Regions from separate parts of the Halobacillus sp. AWH4_228 genome, predicted to be linked through region 3. Evidence: riboswitches for the same ligand, from Rfam matches in the RefSeq annotation. Region 3 holds a riboswitch; each other region holds the start of a gene.
The links. A riboswitch is a leader RNA that binds a small molecule or an ion and turns the genes downstream of it on or off. The one in region 3 is predicted to bind S-adenosylmethionine.
Positions count from the first base shown of each region.

Region 1: linked by a shared signal. The riboswitch ahead of metK (methionine adenosyltransferase) and the one ahead of ACXADP_RS00175 (methionine biosynthesis PLP-dependent protein) in region 3 are both predicted to bind S-adenosylmethionine.
Region 2: linked by a shared signal. The riboswitch ahead of ACXADP_RS09100 (homocysteine S-methyltransferase family protein) and the one ahead of ACXADP_RS00175 (methionine biosynthesis PLP-dependent protein) in region 3 are both predicted to bind S-adenosylmethionine.

Region 1 is NZ_JBSWTE010000001.1:1,318,323-1,325,100, reverse strand. It holds gene mnmM (tRNA 5-(aminomethyl)-2-thiouridylate-methyltransferase MnmM) at 1-542, shown strand, start outside; gene ACXADP_RS06545 (tetraprenyl-beta-curcumene synthase family protein) at 559-1,632, opposite strand; gene ACXADP_RS06540 (lysophospholipase) at 1,645-2,427, opposite strand; gene ACXADP_RS06535 (gamma carbonic anhydrase) at 2,487-2,999, shown strand; gene metK (methionine adenosyltransferase) at 3,144-4,340, opposite strand; SAM riboswitch class I at 4,569-4,675, opposite strand; gene pckA (phosphoenolpyruvate carboxykinase (ATP)) at 4,926-6,518, shown strand; gene ytkD (RNA deprotection pyrophosphohydrolase) at 6,563-6,778, opposite strand, start outside.
Region 2 is NZ_JBSWTE010000001.1:1,812,969-1,819,746, forward strand. It holds gene ACXADP_RS09085 (3-hydroxybutyrate dehydrogenase) at 1-16, shown strand, start outside; gene ACXADP_RS09090 (DMT family transporter) at 119-1,051, opposite strand; gene ACXADP_RS09095 (amidohydrolase) at 1,491-3,122, shown strand; gene ACXADP_RS09100 (homocysteine S-methyltransferase family protein) at 3,183-4,232, opposite strand; SAM riboswitch class I at 4,405-4,509, opposite strand; gene ACXADP_RS09105 (DJ-1/PfpI family protein) at 4,860-5,483, shown strand; gene ACXADP_RS09110 (hypothetical protein) at 5,533-6,030, shown strand; gene ACXADP_RS09115 (hypothetical protein) at 6,120-6,446, opposite strand; gene ACXADP_RS09120 (hypothetical protein) at 6,626-6,778, shown strand, end outside.
Region 3 is NZ_JBSWTE010000001.1:32,407-39,184, reverse strand. It holds gene ACXADP_RS00185 (bifunctional homocysteine S-methyltransferase/methylenetetrahydrofolate reductase) at 1-1,775, opposite strand, end outside; gene metC (cystathionine beta-lyase) at 1,772-2,953, opposite strand; gene ACXADP_RS00175 (methionine biosynthesis PLP-dependent protein) at 2,950-4,065, opposite strand; SAM riboswitch class I at 4,169-4,279, opposite strand; gene ACXADP_RS00170 (DUF4385 domain-containing protein) at 4,388-4,834, opposite strand; gene glsA (glutaminase A) at 4,824-5,792, opposite strand; gene ACXADP_RS00160 (cytochrome d ubiquinol oxidase subunit II) at 5,887-6,778, opposite strand, start outside.

The DNA.
Region 1 (6,778 bases), 1.3 Mb from region 3:
CTCTTATGAAAAAGGCCGTCCATGAAGGCGGCGCTGTCATTGACGGGACGTGCGGCAACGGTCACGACACCTTATTCTTATCCAACCTCGTCGGCAACGATGGTCACGTCTACGCTTTTGACATCCAGGAACAGGCCGTCGAAAACACCAGGGCACGTTTGAAAGAGCACGAAGTACTGGAAAGGGCCACGGTCATTCATGACTCTCATACCCACATTGAGGAGCACCTGCAGGAGGAGCATAAAGGCATGATCCAGGCGGCTATCTATAATCTAGGATACCTGCCTGGCAGTGATAAACGCATCATCACAAAACCGAATGACACCATTACATCCATCGAAAACGTTTTGAAATCGTTAAAGAAAGGCGGCCTTGTCGTCCTTGTTGTCTATCACGGACACCCGGGAGGAAAAGAGGAAAAGGAAGCCGTCCTCCGTTATGTCTCCTCACTGGATCATAAGGACTATGAAGTTCTTAACTACAGCTTCATTAACAAGGATCGGACCCCTCCCTTTATTATCGCCATCGAGAAAAACGTATAAAACAAGCCTGGCAGTTTTAACTTCTGCCAGGCTTTAATTTATGGTACATTTTCGTATTGAAATAAAAGAACGCCGTTTTCCGGCCGCTGATTTTCAGCATATCCTTCACAAAGCTTCTTGCATTGGACAACCGCCTGACTTTCCTGTCGGCCAGATACATCCCAACGAGGCCTTTGTGGATCATTTGATGAAAGGACCGGTCCGGAAGCTTCTGAACCTCTTCATCTGTCCTGCGCACAAAGTATTCAAATCTCCCTTTCATCTGTTCCTGATGGTCATAATAGGAACAGAAGTTGAGATCTCCTTCCCGTTCATCCTCTTCCTGATCAATATAATAGTCAAGAAGAATATGAAGCCCCTGCATAAACGGAAAATAACTGTCCTCCACATTACGGGCCAGGTCCTCATCCATTTTGTTCCCCAGCGCATAGGAAACGAGGCAGAATATGCCCAAGGTGGATCCGGTGCAGGCGGAAAATTCATACCATTTCAATTCCGGCCAGTCGGTCTGGTGATGTTCGAACCACTGCTGCAGTCTCGGAATCCTTTCCTCTTCGATCACGTGCTTATGTACTTGAAGGTCGCAGTACAAACGCCCAAGCTTCAGTGCCCGCTCATGGACAATCTGATAATTGTCAGCCTGACTCAGCACATCCTGGCAGGTTTTCACAAGCTCATGAAGGTACCCGCCGTCATCCTTCTCTTCCCTGTATTTATAATAGTCGCGGCACGGATTCCCAGGGGTTAATGCATCGGCCATCGACAAGTGGAGCCTTTCAAAATCATCAGGATCCATGGAGGTGCTCCGATCACATAAATTATCGAGATAATCACTGATCGTCTGATAAGCGACAATAAAGCGGACAGCAAGATCCGGGCGGTCACCGGAAAGCACGGAATAAACCGCCCCACCTTCGCAATGGAACGTTTTATCCTTGATACTGGCCTGGGCCTGCGTTCTTAATTCTTCATCAGGGATTCGGGAGGCAGCATCTTTCCAATAGGCTAGTTCTTTATGTACTCGCGGAAACACATTCCGATACACTTCGTAAAGCAGATGGACAGCATTGCTTGGAACGGACTCCTTCAAGGGTGGACACTCCTAACGTTCATTTATTATGTTGCTCAAAAAAGATCGTGTATGGTGATAGACCTGGTCATTTTCCGGTTCATTAAAAATCTCATGGTAAAGACCCGGCCACAGCTTATAACTTTTTTCACTGGTATCGACATGATTGAACCATTCTTTTGTGCGTGCCGGATCCACTAAAAGGTCTTCCTCTGCCTGCATCACTAAAAGAGGCACATCAGGAAAACGGCTGACTTGTTGAAACGCCCGGATTCCCGCCTTTTGAAACTCACGGTACCACCGCACCGATACTTTATCAATGACAAGCGGATCCTGACGGAATTCTTCAACCTTGATTTGGTTTCTAGTTACATTTTCGGGATTCTGTCCCGCTTTCATACGCAGCGAAGGGGTAAAAACATTCAATAGATAGGAAAAAGCCTCCAGCGGGCGGGCCGTTTTATTCCGGATCTGTACAGCAGGAGAAGATAAAATCACACCATCCAGCTGCGGCTGCTTTTCCTCCATAAAACGAATCACAGCCAACCCCCCCATGCTGTGGCCGAGAAGGAAAATTTTTTTATCCGGATCCGCCTGCTCATACCAGCTTTGAATGGTTTCAACGTAATCACCAAACGAACGGATATGACCTTTCTTCCCATCAGACAACCCCTGCCCCGGCAGGTCTCCATAAATCACCGAAAAACCGTCCTGACGGAAACGATCAGCAAGTTCCTTATACCTTCCCATATGCTCAAAAGCGCCATGGACGAGAATGATGGTTGCACGATCACGGGCCGATTCCAGTTTTTCCACAGCCGATCCCTCTTTTCATTTGATATACTGATGTTACTCATATTATAAGGGGGCTTCGTATGATTTGCGAATATAAAGGAAAACGACCTCTCATCCACCCATCAGCTTTTACAGCAGAAGATGCCGTCATTACCGGGGATGTTGTCATAGAAGAGAACGCAAGCATCTGGTTTAAGACGGTCATCCGCGGCGATGTCTCATCGGTACATATCGGTAAGAACACAAATGTCCAGGATCTGAGCATGCTGCACCAAAGCCCTGACCAGCCTCTCATACTGGAAGACGGCGTTACGGTCGGGCACCAGGTTACCCTGCATTCTGCACACATTAAACAGGACGCTTTGATCGGCATGGGATCCATGATTCTGGATGGCGCTGTCATAGGGGAGCGGGCCTTTATCGGAGCAGGAAGCCTTGTTCCGCCCGGAAAAGAAATCCCTCCGGATACACTGGCCTTCGGACGGCCGGCCAAGGTGATCCGTTCCTTAACAGAAGAGGATTACAAGGAAATGGACCGGATCCGGAAATCGTATGTCGCAAAAGGGCAGTACTATAAGAACCTTCGGGGCTGAAATGCTTTTCAGCTCGATGCCTGCATGATCAGAAGACATACAGAGGGAAGTGGATAGCCGTATCAAATCAATGCGTACTCTGCCGTTAGTGCAACTCGTGAAAATAAAAAAAGCTGTTTCCTCCAACAAGGAAACAGCTTTTTTTTATTGAAAACGACCGCTGAGCTCTTCCGCTTTATCCGTACGTTCCCATGGAAACTCAACATCTGTCCGTCCAAAATGGCCGTAGGCAGACGTATCACGGTAAATAGGTTTACGAAGATCGAGCATTTTAATGATTCCAGCAGGACGGAGGTCAAACAAGTCACGCACAGCGTCCACCAGCTTTTCTTCCGACACTTTGCCGGACCCGCTGGTATTGATGGAAATGGAAACCGGCTGGGCCACCCCGATTGCATAGGCGAGCTGGACTTCCACTGTATCCGCAAGACCTGCAGCTACGATGTTTTTCGCAACATAACGAGCCGCGTATGCAGCAGAACGGTCCACTTTGGTCGCATCCTTCCCACTGAAGGCACCACCACCGTGACGCGCATATCCACCGTACGTATCTACGATGATCTTACGTCCTGTTAAACCGGCGTCCCCTTGAGGACCTCCGATTACAAAACGCCCGGTCGGATTGATAAAGTATTTGGTTTCATCATCAATATAGCCTTCCGGTACAACGGGCCCGATCACCTGCTCTTTCAAATCCTTCTGGATCTGTTCGAGCGTGACTTCTTCAGCGTGCTGCGTCGAAATAACAATCGTATCCACGCGGACCGGCTGATCATTTTCATCATATTCAATCGTTACCTGCGTCTTGCCGTCAGGACGAAGGTAATCGAGTGTTCCGTCTTTGCGGACATCAGAAAGACGCTTGGAAAGTTTGTGGGCAAGAGAAATAGGCAGCGGCATCAATTCGGGCGTTTCATTGTTGGCAAAGCCGAACATCAGTCCCTGGTCACCGGCACCGATGGCTTCTATTTCATCATCGCTCATTTTCCCTTCACGGGATTCAAGCGCAACATCCACTCCCCCTGCGATATCCGGGGACTGCTCATCAATAGCCGTCAAAACGGCACATGTATCTGCATCAAAGCCGTATTTTGCTCGTGTATATCCAATATCTTTAATCGTCTGGCGCACGATCGATGGAATATCAACATAGGTATTCGTACTGATTTCACCGGAAACCAGGACAAGTCCCGTAGTTACTGTTGTCTCACATGCCACCCTTGCATTCGGGTCGTTTTTTAAAATTTCATCTAAAATAGCATCAGAAATAGCGTCACAGATTTTGTCCGGATGACCTTCTGTCACGGATTCTGATGTGAATAACCGGCGGTTCGCTGGCATTCTAAAAACTCCTCCTTCTGTAAGTACAAAGTATTAGACGGAACTCTTTACCAGTATGTGTAGAAAAACATAAGTTCATTTCATAGTGTCATCCTGGATCCGAAAACATTTTCGTGCACGTTCTCAGTCAGAAATAATAAACAGGCGGCAAGGCCTGGTCATGGACATTTCCTTCTTATAAAAAGAAAAAACCCTTCCTATACCGAGGAAAGGGGCTGCTTCCTTTCGCTCTTATCGTCCAAGGAGCTGACTCCTTGCTTCAGGTTAGCACCATGTCCCTGCGGACGGTTGCTGGGTTTCAAAGGGCCTGTCCCTCCACCAACTCTGGATAAGAGAGTTTCCGTTCTCAGCTATCGTATCGAAAAGCGTGTTTAATGTCAATTGGATTCATCGGGTTTCGACGCACCCCTTCCATCCAGATTCAACCTGGATAAACGTTCTGTTCAAACCATCATAGGATAATAACAGCCATGAAATATGGCAGTGTTGAAAACTTTCCCACAATCCACTGAATAGTATGGACGATTAAAATAAATGTGTTATACTAATCTCACATTATTAAACTGCAAAGGCGGGACGATGCATATGAGTACAATAAACCAACTGTCAGAACTTAATCTTCTACTTTCCCAGGACCATGTCCACCACCAATTATCTGTTCCACATTTAGTGGAAAAGATTTTATACCGCAATGAAGGTACACTAACGGAAAAAGGGGCCGTTCAGGCTACGACAGGTACCTATACGGGACGCTCACCAAAGGACAAATTCATTGTCCGTGACGACGTAACCGAAGATAAAGTCGAATGGGGTGCTGTGAACCAGCCTATTGACGATGATACGTTTGTGAAATTATACCATAAAGTGCTCGATTATTTGAAAGACCGCAGGGAGTTATTCGTCTTCAAAGGTTTTGCAGGAGCGGATGAGCGCTACCGCCTTCCTATGCAGGTTCTTACAGAATTCGCCTGGCACAACTTATTCGCCCGCCAAATGTTCATCCGGCCGGAGGCATCCGAATTGGAGGAGCATGACACAGAGTTCACTGTCATATCTGCTCCAACCTTCAAAGCAGATCCTGACGTGGATGGTACGAATTCCGAAGCGTTCATCATGGTTTCGTTTAAACACCGCGTTGTCCTCATCGGAGGAACAGAATACGCAGGGGAAATCAAGAAGTCCATCTTCTCCGTCATGAACTACCTGCTTCCGGAAAAGAACGTCCTTCCGATGCACTGCTCGGCCAACATCGGCAAAGAAGGCGACGTTGCTCTGTTCTTCGGTCTGTCGGGCACAGGAAAAACGACTCTGTCCGCTGATCCTCAGCGCCGCCTGATCGGGGACGATGAGCACGCCTGGTCCCCCTACGGTGTCTTTAACATTGAAGGGGGATGCTATGCGAAGTGCATCAACCTGTCCAAAGAAAAAGAACCGCAGATCTATGATGCCATTCATTTCGGCTCGGTTTTGGAAAACGTCGTCCTTCAGCCGGATTCGCACGCGCCGGATTATGACGATACGAGCCTGACGGAAAATACACGGGCCGCCTACCCACTGGATCACATTGATAATACAGTCCAGCCAAGTATTGCCGGCCACCCAAATGCCATCATTTTCTTGACAGCTGATGCCACGGGAGTCCTCCCACCAATCAGCCGTTTAACAAAAGAACAGGCGATGTACCATTTTCTAAGCGGCTATACGAGTAAACTGGCTGGAACAGAGAGAGGGATTACCAAGCCGGAAGCGACTTTCTCCGCCTGCTTCGGCTCCCCTTTCCTTCCGCTTGCTCCATCAGCATATGCTGAAATGCTCGGAGAGAAAATAGACCAGTTCAATACGGACGTCTTCCTTGTCAATACAGGCTGGTCAGGGGGAGCCTACGGAGAAGGCGAGCGTATCAAACTGAGTTACACGCGTTCCATGATCCATGCCGCTCTGGAAGGTGAACTGAGTTCTGCCGAAACTTATAAAGACCCTGTGTTCGGCCTTCACATCCCGACCCACTGCCCGGGAGTACCGGACGAAGTCTTATTCCCGAGAAAAACGTGGAACAATCCTGCCGCTTATGATGAAAGTGCCAAAGAACTTGCTGAAAAGTTTCATGCCAACTTCAAAAAGTTCACGTATGCCAGTGATAAAATCAAACAGGCCGGCCCGACCCACCACACAAACTAAACAGAAAAAAATCCGCCGTTATCCAAACGGCGGATTTTTTCTGTTTAGCGGTGTTCCAGACGCTTTAAACATTCCGGCAGAACCTCATCCTTCATCATGAAGCTGAACCGGTCGTTATTTTTCAAGTTTCCCGGCAGATGCCGGAAAAGGACAGGACCATGCGTTTCAAAATAATGATCCTGATCAGCCAGCTCAGATATTGTAGCAAAATAGACATTCTTGATGACAGTTCCGCCTTTTCCATCGACATGATACTGCCC
Region 2 (6,778 bases), 1.8 Mb from region 3:
ATATACAGCTCAGTAAGTAAACGGAAATGATTGATAACATATAAAAGGAACCGTTCATTGAATAAAATGAACGGTTCCTTTTTATGTAGAAATAGACGGCTGTGAAATGAAGGATCCATCAACCCCGAAGCTGGTTGACGGCTGATCTTTCCGTTTCCCGGTGGGTGGCGCTGCTGTTTTTCTTTGATTCCTGTACGATGATGACAGCCGTAATGACGAGGCCGACCCCTGCGTACTGCCAAAAGGTCAACTGCTCCCGAAAGACGAGAAAACCCATGAGTGTGGCGACCACTGGTTCAATGGTAGCGATAATGGAGGCCTTGCTCGATTCTATGAAACTCAAACCTTTCGTGTATAGAATAAACGGAAGCATCGTAGATAAGAGCCCCAGCCCCAGTACATAGAGCCATGTGGATACGGTTGAAAATAAAGAAGCCTCATTCCAAAGGCCGCTGAATGGCACGATAGCGATTGATGCGAATACAAACGCATAAAAGATAACCGTCAGTGAATCATAGTGCACAAGGGCAAACTTCCCGAAAATACTGTATAACGCATAAAAGAATCCTGATCCAAGTCCAAGAATCAGTCCATACATGGAAATGGATTGTTCCGAATGTGGAACGATGCCGACGACAAGGGCACAGCCTGTAAAGGTAATCAAAAGAGCAGAGACTTTCCGCAACGTCAATGATTCTTTGAAAATCAGCCGTGAAAGCATTGTGACAAACGCCGGAGCTGTGTAGAGAAGGATGGATGCTACAGAAATAGACGTTTCCTCAATCGCACTGAACAAGCACCAGTTAAAGAGGACGATACTGATGATCCCCGTCCCGATAAAGTATCGGCTGTCGCCTGCTTTTATTTTAAAGAAGCGGCGGTCTTTTGATAATAGGTAAATCCCCAGAAGCAGGCTGGCTGATAAAACCCTCAGCGACACGACTTGTGCAGGAGTGAACCCGATGCTGTACAAATACGTGACGAAAAAACCGATCATTCCCCATAAAGCGGCGCCTGTACCGATTGAAAAAAGAGCAGACTTTTGACTCATTGTGACTTCCTCCATACGATTTGATATATGGAATGCTATCAGAATATGGAAGGATTGGATAGATTCTGTTCCTTCTTTTCTAAAAAAACGGCGTCTGTATGGACGATGATGCAAAGATTGCCGAGACCTGCACAGAACGGCTGACCCGTAAGCGGATCAGCCGTTTTCCTGTATAAAGGACCCGGGTGTTTATAAAGAGGAACGGAGCAGAGTAGACGAATTATGAACATACAGGGGAGGTTTGGAAGGAGAAATGTGTGCATGATGGATGAATAGGGTGACCTAAAAGAATAGGAGCAAGGAACCCGGTGTAAAGTCTCTTTTTGGTCATTTTTTCCTCATGTTATACTATCCTCTTCATTACTTAAGGGGAAAATGGAGATCAAACCATTAGAACCTTTCCCCCATGACCTAGACGATTACAAGAGGAGACATGACCATGCAGACGATTTACTACGGAGGAAATATTCTTACTATGGAAGAGGAAAATACGTTTGTCGAATCGATTTTAATCGAGGATGGATGGATTAAACGTAAGGGCGCACTTCAGGAAATCGAGAAGGAAGCACATCCATCAGAGGTGGAAAAAGTGGACTTGAAAGGGAAAACGTTAATGCCTTCGTTTATTGACCCCCACGGGCATATCTCTTTTGTAGGTCCGGTTTCCCGGATGGCAGATCTGAGCGGCTGCGAAAACTTTGAAGATGTCAAGCGCACGCTTCGTCAATACATAGAGCAGCAGGAAGACGAACAAGACGGAGTGATTATTGGGTTTGGCTATGATCACACGATATTGGATGAGGGACACCACCCTGCCAAGGATATCCTGAACGAGGTCACAGATCGACCTCTCTTTGTTTTTCACGCTTCCGCTCACATGGGTTGTGCTAACGACGCTCTTCTGCAAATGGCAGGCGTTGATTCCGAAACGGAGGAAGTCGAAGGTGGAACCATTGGCCGGATGGCAGAAAGTATGGAACCAAACGGATATTTTGAGGAAACAAGTCTTTCATTAATTCAACCGTATCTGCAACAAGGGATGGAAATGGATGCTTTGAAGATGGTGGAAGAAGGACAGAACGTTTATATACAGAATGGGATAACAACTGTGCAGGATGGAGCCGCCTCTCAGCAGTTCGTCGAGTTGTGTAAAGCCTTAGCTGAAGAGGACCGACTGCTTATTGATGTCGTATCCTACCCTCTTATGGACACCAATCCGAATGAGATCTTTGCATCCAACCCTCTTTATGCGAAGCAATACCATAAACGCTTGAAGCTTGGTGGATACAAAATGTTCTTAGATGGCTCTCCGCAGGGGAAAACAGCCTGGCTTACGGAACCTTATGAAGGAGAGGAAACGTATAGAGGCAGTGCCTGGTACAGCGATGAGCAGGTGAAGCAGTTTACAAAACAGGCGGTTCAAGACGATGTTCAATTGTTAACTCACTGCAATGGAGATGCAGCAGCCGATCAGCTGCTGAGAAGCTATAAAGCTTCTGTAGAAGAAACGGAAGATCCGGAGAAAGATGTGCTCAGACCGGTCATGATTCACTGCCAGACCGTCCGTGATGATCAGCTGGATGAAATGAAGAAGATTGGAATGATCCCCTCTATGTTTGTTGATCATACGTATTACTGGGGAGATGTCCACTTGAAAAACCTCGGTGAAGAGCGGGGAAACCGGATCAGTCCGGCTAAATCAGCCATAAAGAAAGGTCTTCCTGTCAATTTCCATCAGGACGCTCCTGTTATCAAGCCGAACATGCTTCAAACGATCTGGAGTGCTGTGAATAGAAAAACGAGAACAGGAGTAACGATTGGAGCAGAACAGCGTACGACCGTGTATGAAGCTCTTCAAGCCGTTACGATTCATGCCGCCTATCAATATGGAGAAGAAGAGACAAAAGGAAGCCTTCATGCAGGGAAGCTAGCTGATTTGGTCATCCTTGATCAGAGCCCCTTCCAAGTAGACCCCATGCAGATCAAAGAAATACAGATTGAAGAAACAATTAAGGAAGGACGCACCTTATACAAAAGGGAAGAAAACCAGGGGAATCCAAATGCATTGTGAGCCCTGCCGTTTTCGTTTTAATAAAGCCGCCTGTCCAAGTAGGACAGGCGTTTTTTTTGCTTAGGCTTTTGTTTTATACGATGTTATATGATCCTGCAGCGTGTCATCACTGCCGAATAGGAAGTGTTTCTTCATATCTGGTGAATACGTGGAGTTTACAGCTGTGCGTCCGACAGTTTCGACTACTTCACGAAGCATAGCCGGAGACGCTCCACAGCAGAGTCCCAGGTAGTTCACACCGATACCGTGAGCTTCCTTAGCCCATTCCGCCAGTTCATAGCGGTTCGTATAGAGCGGGTCGAGAGATGTTGGGAACGTTGTTTCCGTTGGGAGCGTGCAGGCACAGCCACCGTCCGGCAGGTTGAAGAAAGTAGGATGCTCCTCCGTTGTCCGGTAAGGGATTGGAAGGGCCCCAACATAACCGTCCACGGTTTTACGGATTTTCTCAACGTACGGCTGCATCGTTGCCGGACCGCGGAAACAGTTCATTCCTACAACGAGCGCCCCTTTTTCTTCTAATAAGCGGCAGGCCTCTTCGACTTCATAGCCATCCCGCAAGACGTTCTCCCCCATCAGACCGAATGTGATGACAGCAGGGAGGTCCTGCTTTTGAATTTCTTCAAGAGCAATCAGAGCTTCTTCATAGTAGTAGAAGGTTTCACCATTCACGAAATCTACACCTTCCTCTTTACACCAGCCGATCATCTCTGCAAACATGCTCCTTGTTTTCTCAACAGCTTCAGGATCATCCGGATTGAACAGGTTGGTATTGGAAACGTTCCCAGCCACAAGAGCTTCTTCCTCTGGATGCTCTTGAGCCACCTCTTTAGCCAGACGAATTGCCTGACGGTTGAGCGGTTCCAGTAATTCTTCTTTTCCAATAATTCTCATTTTTTCGCGGTGACCGTTATACGTGAATGCTAACACAACGTCGGAGCCCGCAAGCATATAGTCTCGATAAGTCTGTTTGAGTGCCTCCGGGTTATCCAGCGCTACTTCCGGTACGAAGGATCCAGCTTGTAAATAGCCGCGGCGCTCCAATTCAAACAAGTAACCTTCTCCACAAATGACGGGTCCATCCTGTAACCTCTGCTCTAATGATCGTTTCATTTCACAACAACCTTTCCATTTGGTATTGAATAAATATATTAGAAAGCTCATCCTTCTAAAGGAATATGCTGACTCACAGATTCTGATGGAGCTCTTTTTAACAGAAGAAGTGGTGTATATTTCCATTAAAAAAAGACCTCCTTTGATAAGGGGCCTTCCATTTATCTAAGACTCCTTATCTTCAAGGCAGTATAACTGCCTTCTGGATTTAGCACCGTGCCAATGGCTGGTTGCTGAGGTATCAAAGGGCCAGTCCCTACACCTCTCTGGATAAGTTCGTATGTAATTTTTAAAGCAGCTGATCCGTTTGATCAACGTGTATCCTTTCGCTTGCGTTATACATTACAGGAAAATATAGTGAGAATCAATAGAATTTTCGGAAAAAATACACCGGTATTTAAAAGCGGAAGTTAAGAAGGCAGCGCCGTTTCGACGATAATGGGAAAATGAACGTAGACTTATAGGTGGAGGGGTTCTCTTCATTATGAAACTTTATACAAGGCATTTCGTAGTCCCTTATAGAAGGTTTTGTATGGGGGAGCAGGCGATGTGTTCTGTCTTAACAGGAATGGTTTTTCTGTCTTAGGGATTGTGGTGGGAAGTGCGTAAAAAATGGAGGTTGGTAGAATGAACGTTTATGTCTATGCTTTAGATACCTTGGCAGACTGGGAACTTGGCTATGTAACCGCTGAGTTGAACTCGGGGCAGTACTTTAAAAGAAGACGGGAAGATGTTTCACTTCAGGTGGCAGGGGCAGGAAAAGAAACAATTACGACAAAAGGAGGGATGAGGATTACACCTGATATAACCACGGATGAGATCCTCCTTTCTCCTTCGACCGTTTTGCTGCTGCCCGGAGCAGATACGTGGAACCGATGTATCCATCAACCCATCATACATAAAGCAGCGAAGCTTCTGGACTGTGGGGCGACGGTTGCTGCCATTTGTGGGGCCACACCGATGCTTGCTGAAGCCGGTTTGTTAAACATTCGTTTCCATAACAGCAACAGTCTTGAATATCTTTATATGGTCCGTCCGAACTATGATGGGGAGGCGTATTACAAGGACATAAAGGCCGTAGCGGATCAGAACCTTATAACAGCCAGCTCTGCAGGAGCCCTTTTATTTGCGAATCTTATACTTAAGCACTTGGACGTTTTTTCGGAAAGAACCCTGGAAGCGTGGTATACGTACTTCAACACAGGTGATCCCCGGTACTTTTACATATTGATGGAAACCTTAGAGAAATAGATTCAATAGAAGATGAAAGTGTTGTCTCAAGGTGGGAGAGGAGGAGAGCATGGACAAAGCAATCCATTTTCTATTCATCATTCTTATCTTTATTGTGTATCATGTCGTATCATTCGGAGATACTCCCGCTCCTTTTGGGGTAGGCGTCAAAGAGTTGGGAGATCAGACAACGAGGGTCGAAGAATATAATTGGAGAGGAAGCACCGTTCATCAAACTGTTATAAGCTGGAAGTCGCTGGAGGACAAGCCGGAAGAACTGACGTATCTCTGGGTGAATGAAAAACAATTAAGACAAATGTATGCGGCCTTCCTTTCTTATGTCCTGCTATTGTTCTATTTCCCTCTATCTAAACTTATAAGATTGAAATCCAGCATCAAAGAGAAGGATACGAGTCTGAATCCTTTTTGGAAGGGAGTTTTATTTATACTGGGTACAGGCGTCTACACAGCCGTATTGATCACCGGCATTGTGCAATACCAAGAGCTGTTGGATGAAACCACTCGCTTACTAGCTGAACTGGAGCCACTAATGCATCAGGATGAGTGAAGGGATTTCAGATTACATCACGAAAAAAAAGGGAGCACGATAAAAGTGGCTCCCTTTTCTTTGTTCAATGAGAGGGTCGATCTATACGTTTACTCTGTCACCCTGGTGACCTTGCTGATCTGCATAGGTTCCTCCTGCAGCGGAAGGCCTTTTTCGACACTCCCTACATCACATAGTGGAATGAAACTGGTTGTCCCAGGTACAAGTAGATCATCGATTTCAAGAACATAGTCTTCCAGTCCTCGATACCTGCCGACAAAAATGCCTGCTCCTTCTTCTACGAAGAAAGTGATGCCAATCGTATCTCCGCAGCGGAAACGGCTGGAGATGAGATTAGCTAGTCCAGTAACACAGCAGCTGCAGGTGATTACATCCACATCGGGATGAGAATCCTTTTTACACGGTTTATGATTCATACCATACACCTCCTGAATATCAAGATAGTACATTCTATGACAGGATATGAACTATGGTATAGATGAATATCACAGTCGCTGAAAAGATAGAGAAGCAGATGGGTTTTCTATTATTTTTACTAAGGCAGCCGGAATAATACAGACCGAATTATACATGTAGGTAAAGCATTCCCCATTCGATGATGAAACGTAAACCTCGTTCTTTGCTGAAGTTACCCATGGTCGAAGTTCATTTCGTTTTCAATTCGGCTTTTGTTGATGAATCGTATAAGGCCACAACCCCCTCAGAATCCACACCTCCAAAAAATCATCGATTTCGTTCAGGAACAGTG
Region 3 (6,778 bases):
TCGTAGCGGAGGAACGGGGTGATCAAGTAAATGCCGTTAAACAGGTCAACCGCTGTATCGATGAGGGACTTTGCTATGCTGATGCCCTCGGCCTGTGCTTGTTTCCGGTCCTGTCCGGCTTTTTCCATTTTTTCCAGTATGGAAGGAGACAGGGTGATGCCGGGCACTTCATTGTGAAGGAATTCAGCATTGCGTGCGCTTGTCAACGGCATGATGCCGATGTAAAGAGGGGCTTCCACTTGTTTTGTCGCTTCATAGACTTCGAGAAGCTGCTCTTCGTTAAACACAGGCTGACTGATAAAGTAATCGGCGCCGGAGGTAATTTTCTTTTTCATTCTTCCGACGGCACGGTTCAAATTTCTTACATTCGGATTAAAGGCTGCAGCGACTGAGAATGATGTTTGGTTCCCGAGAGAATTTCCGGAAAAAGAAATGCCTCTGTTCATCTGCTTAATATAGTGAATGAGATCCAAAGATGACAAATCATAGACAGACGTCGCTCCAGGAAAATCCCCGATCTTCGTGGGATCGCCGGTGACCGCCAGGACTTGGCGGATGCCTTGTGTATGAAGACCCATCAAGTGGGACTGCAGACCGAGAAGATTGCGGTCCCGGCAGGCGATATGGACGAGTGGATCGACATCATATTTTTCTTTAATGATCGAAGCCATGACAGAGTTGCTGATTCGTGGAGAGGCTAGGGAGTTATCCGCAATGGTGATCGAGTTAACACCAGCTTCCTGAAGCGCTTTGGACCCTTTAAGAAAACGATCGATGTTCAACTTTTTCGGGGGATCCAGTTCGACAATGATGGACCGGCCTTTCTTCGCCGCTTCATGGAGGTGTGGTCGTTGATCTTTAGTGGATTGGACGGCTGTTTCGGTCTTTTGTCGGACAACTACAATCTTTTCTTTGATCGGTGCTTTTCCTTTTACTTTGGATGCGATGGCTTCAATGTGCTCCGGTGTTGTGCCGCAGCACCCGCCGATGATCCGCGCCCCTTGGTCGTAAAGCGCCCGGGCGCTTTTTTGAAAGTAGGAGGGATCTGTCGCATAAACCAGTCTGCCATCCTGAAAGGCCGGCAGACTGGCATTCGGATAGACCGATAGAAAAGCTTTTTCGGGTAAGGGCACTTCTTCTAAGGACTGGATCATATGGTACGGGCCGAGACGGCAGTTGATGCCTGTCACGTCCGCTCCGATTTTTTCCAGATGAGTGAGCGCGTCAGGGAGTGGTGTACCATCCTGCAGCACCCCGGGTTCATGCATCGATACCTGGGCAATCAGAGGAAGGTCTGTTTCCTTCCGGGCGATCGACAGAATGGTGGAGAGTTCCTCTAGATCATAGAAGGTTTCAAAAAGAAGGCCGTCCACTTGTTCAAACAAAAGACAGTAGAGTTGTTCGCGGAAGCTTCGTTTTATTTCCTCAAGAGAAACAGCTTGTTTCTGAACCCCCCGGATGCCGCCGACCGTTCCGAGTACATACGCCTTGTCGCCGGCGGCATGTCTTGCGAGCTGGACAGCGGCTGTATTGATCTCCTTCACGTGATCCTCGAGGCCGTAACGGCCAAGCTTGATGTAATTGGCGCCGTACGTATTGGTTTGAATCAAATCGGCTCCTGCCTGGACGTAAGCGTCATGAACGCTTTTCACTTCTTCTGGATGCGAAAGGTTCAGTTCCTCGAAACACTGGTCGACCCCGTAGGAATAAAGAAGAGTCCCCATCGCCCCGTCTCCGACCAGTGTTTGTCTATGGAGGGCTTCACGTAATGTCATATACTCACCCTCCTGTCTTCAGTAGTCCGTTCGATTTGGTTCAAAGCCTGCGAAAAGTCTGCGATCAGGTCCTCCGGCTTTTCCAATCCGACCGATAAACGCAGCAGTCCGTCCGTGATGCCGCGTTTGGCCCGTTCCTCCTTAGGCATGGAGGCATGGGACATCCGCGCCGGGTACGATAAGATCGACTCGACAGCTCCAAGACTTACGGCATACACCGGAATTTCGACCGCTTTTGTGAATTGGCGGACCGCCTCCTCGTCACGGAGGCGGAACGATAGAACGGCTCCATACCCGTCGGATTGATACGTGTGGGTGGAATTCCCCGGATGACAGCGGAAGCCTGGGTAGTACACGTGCTCGACCAGAGGGTGACTGGATAAAGCTTCTGCGACTTTTGCCGCTGATTGAGATGATTGGGTGATTCGGCAGTGGAGTGTCTTCAGGCCGCGGAGCACGAGCCAGCAATCGTGTGCGCCCAGAATAGATCCGAAAGAATTCTGTAGAAAAGAAAGAGCCTCTGCGACATCTTCCCTGTTGGTCACAGCTAAGCCGGCAACGACATCACTGTGTCCGGCAATGAACTTCGTTGCACTATGGAGGACAAGATCGGCGCCAAGGTCGAGCGGACGCTGCAGGGCTGGTGTCATAAAGGTGTTATCGACAAAGGTGAGGCAGTTGTTCGCTTTGGCGAGTTTTGCCACTGCCCTTATATCAGTGATTTCAAGTGTTGGATTGGAAGGAGTTTCAATATATAACAGCTTCGTATTCGGCTTTATGGCTGTAGCCACTTCATGAAGATCGGTCATGTCAACAAAGGTGTGATCGATTCCAAAGCGGTGGAGAACATCGTGGATCATTCGGAAAGTCCCCCCGTATACGTCCTTGGTTATAACGATGTGATCCCCTTTGGATAAAAGCATGAACGCTGTGGAAATCGCTGCCATTCCGGAGGCGAAAGCAAAGCCTTTCGTGCCGTTTTCAAGGCCGGCGATCGTCTCTTCCAACGCTGTTCTTGTCGGGTTTCCCGACCGGCTGTAGTCGTAATCCCCCGGTGTGTCAAAATCCTGTTGGTGAAAGGTTGAGGCCTGTTGGATCGGGACACTCACCGCTCCGGTCTGCGGATCGAACTTCTGGTCGTTGTGAAGCAGGCGGGTCTGCAGGGAATGGGTATTCATTGGACGGATTCCTCCTTAGGTAATTGACTCAAAGTAGATTGAAGATCTCTCAAAAGATCATCGATGTGCTCCACGCCTACGGAAAAACGGAGCAGTTTATTGCACACGCCGTAGCGGACGCGTTCTTCTTCAGGGATATCGGCGTGGGTCTGGGTGGCGGGGTAGGTGATGAAGCTTTCCACACCTCCGAGACTTTCCGCGAAACTGATTAAATTCAATCCTCTTAGAAAAGGATCGATCCAGGCTTCTTCCTTTAGTCGGAAGGACACCATGCCGCCTTTTCCTGGGTAGAAAATATCACTCACACATGGATGATCCTCCAGGAATTGAACGACGGCTTTCGCGTTGCCTTCATGCTGCCTCATTCGTAGAGGCAGGGTTTTCATGCCGCGCATGACGAGCCAGGAGTCAAACGGCGACAGGACAGCTCCGGATGTATTTTGATGAAAAGCGAGCTTTTCGCTGATGTCTGCGCCTTTACTGACAAGCAGTCCGGCCAGAACATCGTTATGTCCGGCCAGGTATTTCGTCGCGCTGTGAATGACGACGTCTGCTCCTTCCTTCAGCGGCTGCTGGAGAACTGGTGTATAAAGGGTGTTGTCGACTATCAGCAGGAGGTCTTGTTTTTCTGCTAGTCCGGCCATCTGCCTGATGTCGGTTTGGTGCATGAGCGGATTTGTCGGAGTTTCAATGTAAACGGCTTTCGTACGTTCGGTCACATAAGAAGGCAGGTCATTCAGCTTTTCGTTTTCCAGGTAGGTAAACTGCAGACGGTAACGCTCCTTCATATGTTCAAATAAGCGGTAGGTCCCTCCATATAAATCTTCGGATACGAGAATTTCATCTCCTTCGCGGAAAAGAGAGAGGACGGTCTGGATGGCGGACATTCCGGAACTGAAGGCAAAACCTGCATCACCTTCTTCGATATCGGCGATGGAGGCTTCCAGGATTTTTCTTGTCGGGTTGCCCGTCCGCGTATAATCAAACCCTGTAGATTCCCCGAGCCCTGGGTGCCGGTAAGGGGTGGAAAAGTAAACCGGTGGGTTGATCGCTCCATACGGTTCGTTCCGCTGGTTTCCTGTCTGGACGAATTTTGTTTCCGTGTGACACATAAAAATACTCCTTTCGTTTATGAACCGATCAAGAGAGGAAGCAGTGTGAAAACAAAAAGGACGCCTTCTCTAAGAAGAAGGCGTCCTGGATATCCAAGGCTTCTTCTTATCTTTCAAGTTGATCAACAACTTGCTGGAGTTAGCACCCTTCTGGTCGATACCAGGGGTTGCTGAGGCTTCACAGGGCCAGTCCCTCTGCCTCTCTTGATAAGAATATAATTGTAAGTTCATGTAAATGTTGATGACTACTCTACACTACTCAGAAAGTTTTGACAATATGCATGCGGAAGATTTTCCAATTTTTAATCGGAACGTCCTGATTTTATCCGTATTCCTTTTGGTGGGCCCGTTTTTTCTCAAGGTATTCTTCATCTTCGCGGACTTTGATCCATTTCTCTTCGAAAATCCGGGCTGATTCTGCTTTTTCCTCATCTATATCCCGGTCATTGATATCTCCATCGTCATCGTATTTTTTTCCGCCTTTATAATTGGCGTACCGTCGCGAGCGTGTATACCCCATCTGGAGGAATTTACGGGCCATATCCATGCCGACAAAATCATCGTTTTTCTTATACTCTTCGAACATGGCGTAGATTTTTTCTGACGACTCTTTTGCGATCTCAGGTGTTTTGAAGCGCCAGTGCTGCAGAATTTCACTTTTGTAGGGCTCGACGAGAAGCACCCCCTGTTCTCCGCGCCCGACGCGGTATTTTCCGGGTTCTTCTCTGAAATCAATGGAATCAAAATCCAGATCGTAATCAAAAGGCATGGTCCTTCGTCCTTTCTGTATTTTCTATGCCGAACATATTTAATTTCAGGTCCCTGGACATTTTTTTGATCAAAGCGCCGCCGGCTGTACTGTTTCCCTTTTCATCAATGGCAGGGCCGACGACACCGATGCCCATTCTTCCAGGAACCGTACCGATGATGCTCCCGGATACTCCGCTTTTACACGGGAATCCAGCTTCGACTGCGTAGTGACCGGAGGAGTTGTACATCCCGGAGGTCATCATGATGGCTTTTACGGTTCTTAGGTGGTGGGCAGGAATCAAGCTTTCTTCCGTATCTGGATCGAGACCGCCTTTAGCAAGGAACAAGCCGACCCGGGCAAAGTCATGACAGCACATCATGACTGAATTCATACGATAGTATAAATCCAGCGCTTCTTCCACATCGGTCACAAGGGTTCCTGTGCTGTGCATAAAGTAGGCGAGGGAACGGTTGCGCGAGCCGTTCGCCTTTTCTGCTTCGTACATCTCACCGCTCATTTCTAGATGATCGTTGCTGGTGATTTTCTTTAAGAAATTCATGTAGCGGTCGAACCGGTTTTCCACGCTCTGTCCTTTAATAAGGGAAGCTGTAGCGATGGCGCCCGCGTTAATCATCGGATTGAAAGGCTTGCTTGTGTCATAGGATTCCAGCTGGCTGATGGAATTGAAGAAATCTCCCATCGGCTCCATTCCTACAGTTTGAAAAACACGGTCCTTTCCGAAGTCCTGGAGAGCAAGCATCAAGCTGATGACTTTTGAGGTACTCTGCATCGGAATGTATTTATCATGATCCCCGGCGCTGTAACTCGAGCCGTCTGTCGTGATGATGCTGACGCCGAGGTAGTCTTTATTTGCCTCCCCGTAATCAGGAAGGTTCATATTCACCTTTCCTTGAGAAGCATAGGGACGGCTGTCTTCAATGGCTTCTTCCAAATAGGAGTTCGATAGTTCTGTCATAGCGTTTCTCCTTTTTTGTAGTTCAGTACCCTTTTACAGAAAGTGGGTAAACAAAAAAGAGCAGCCATCCCCGCAGGGAAGTGGCTGCATGTGCTTACTGCTGCTTTAAGTAGCGCCGGTCTTTCAGGAACAACCTCCAGAATAAATAGAAGGCTGGAATCAAAATTCCGAACCCGACGGCGTAAACGATCAGCATCGGATAGAAGGTGGACGCGTTGGTGAACCCATCGCTGACTGTTAAATCAGGGTAAATCAAGTACGGCAGGTGGGCGGATCCGTAGGCATAAATAGCGAATCCGTACTGCAGCACGATCATGATGACGGCAGGTCGGGCCCGTCCCTTTCTTCCGTCCGGTTTTTTCAAAAACAAAAGAACATAGCCGATCAGGAAAAACAATAAGGAAAGACCGAAGATGAGCCAGTTCTGCTCAATATTATCAACGATCCAACCAGCTTCTTCAGGAAACGTTCCAATGGTCAGCATAGCGACGGCGATGCTGACAGGTCCGAGCCAAAGAGCATGTTTCCGGAAGGTATCATACGCGTCCCAATCTTCGGCTTCCTTGGCATAATCCATTAAGAAGACGGAAGAAATGAACAGTTCTGTCGAAAGGCCGAACAATACGTGCATGTACAGCGTCGGATGGGTCAGAAGATCTCCGTATTCCAACCGTGGATAATCATCTTCGAAACTGATGAACCCACCGAGGGTGATCGGGAGAATACTAACGAGCAGGGCAGGAATGATCAGCCCTGTGACCCCGGAGGTGACACGAAGGAGTCCGACAAATTTCCCAGCATAGTGCTGGAACACCATAAAGGTGGTGCGGATCGTCAGGAGCAGCAGTCCGAGCGCGACAGGAACAAGCAGGACACTGCTCAGAAGCGTCGTTGCATAAGGGAAAAACGTGACCACAGATACGACGAAGATGACGAGGAATACATTGGTGACCTCCCACGTCGGAGATAAAAAGCGGTTCGCAATT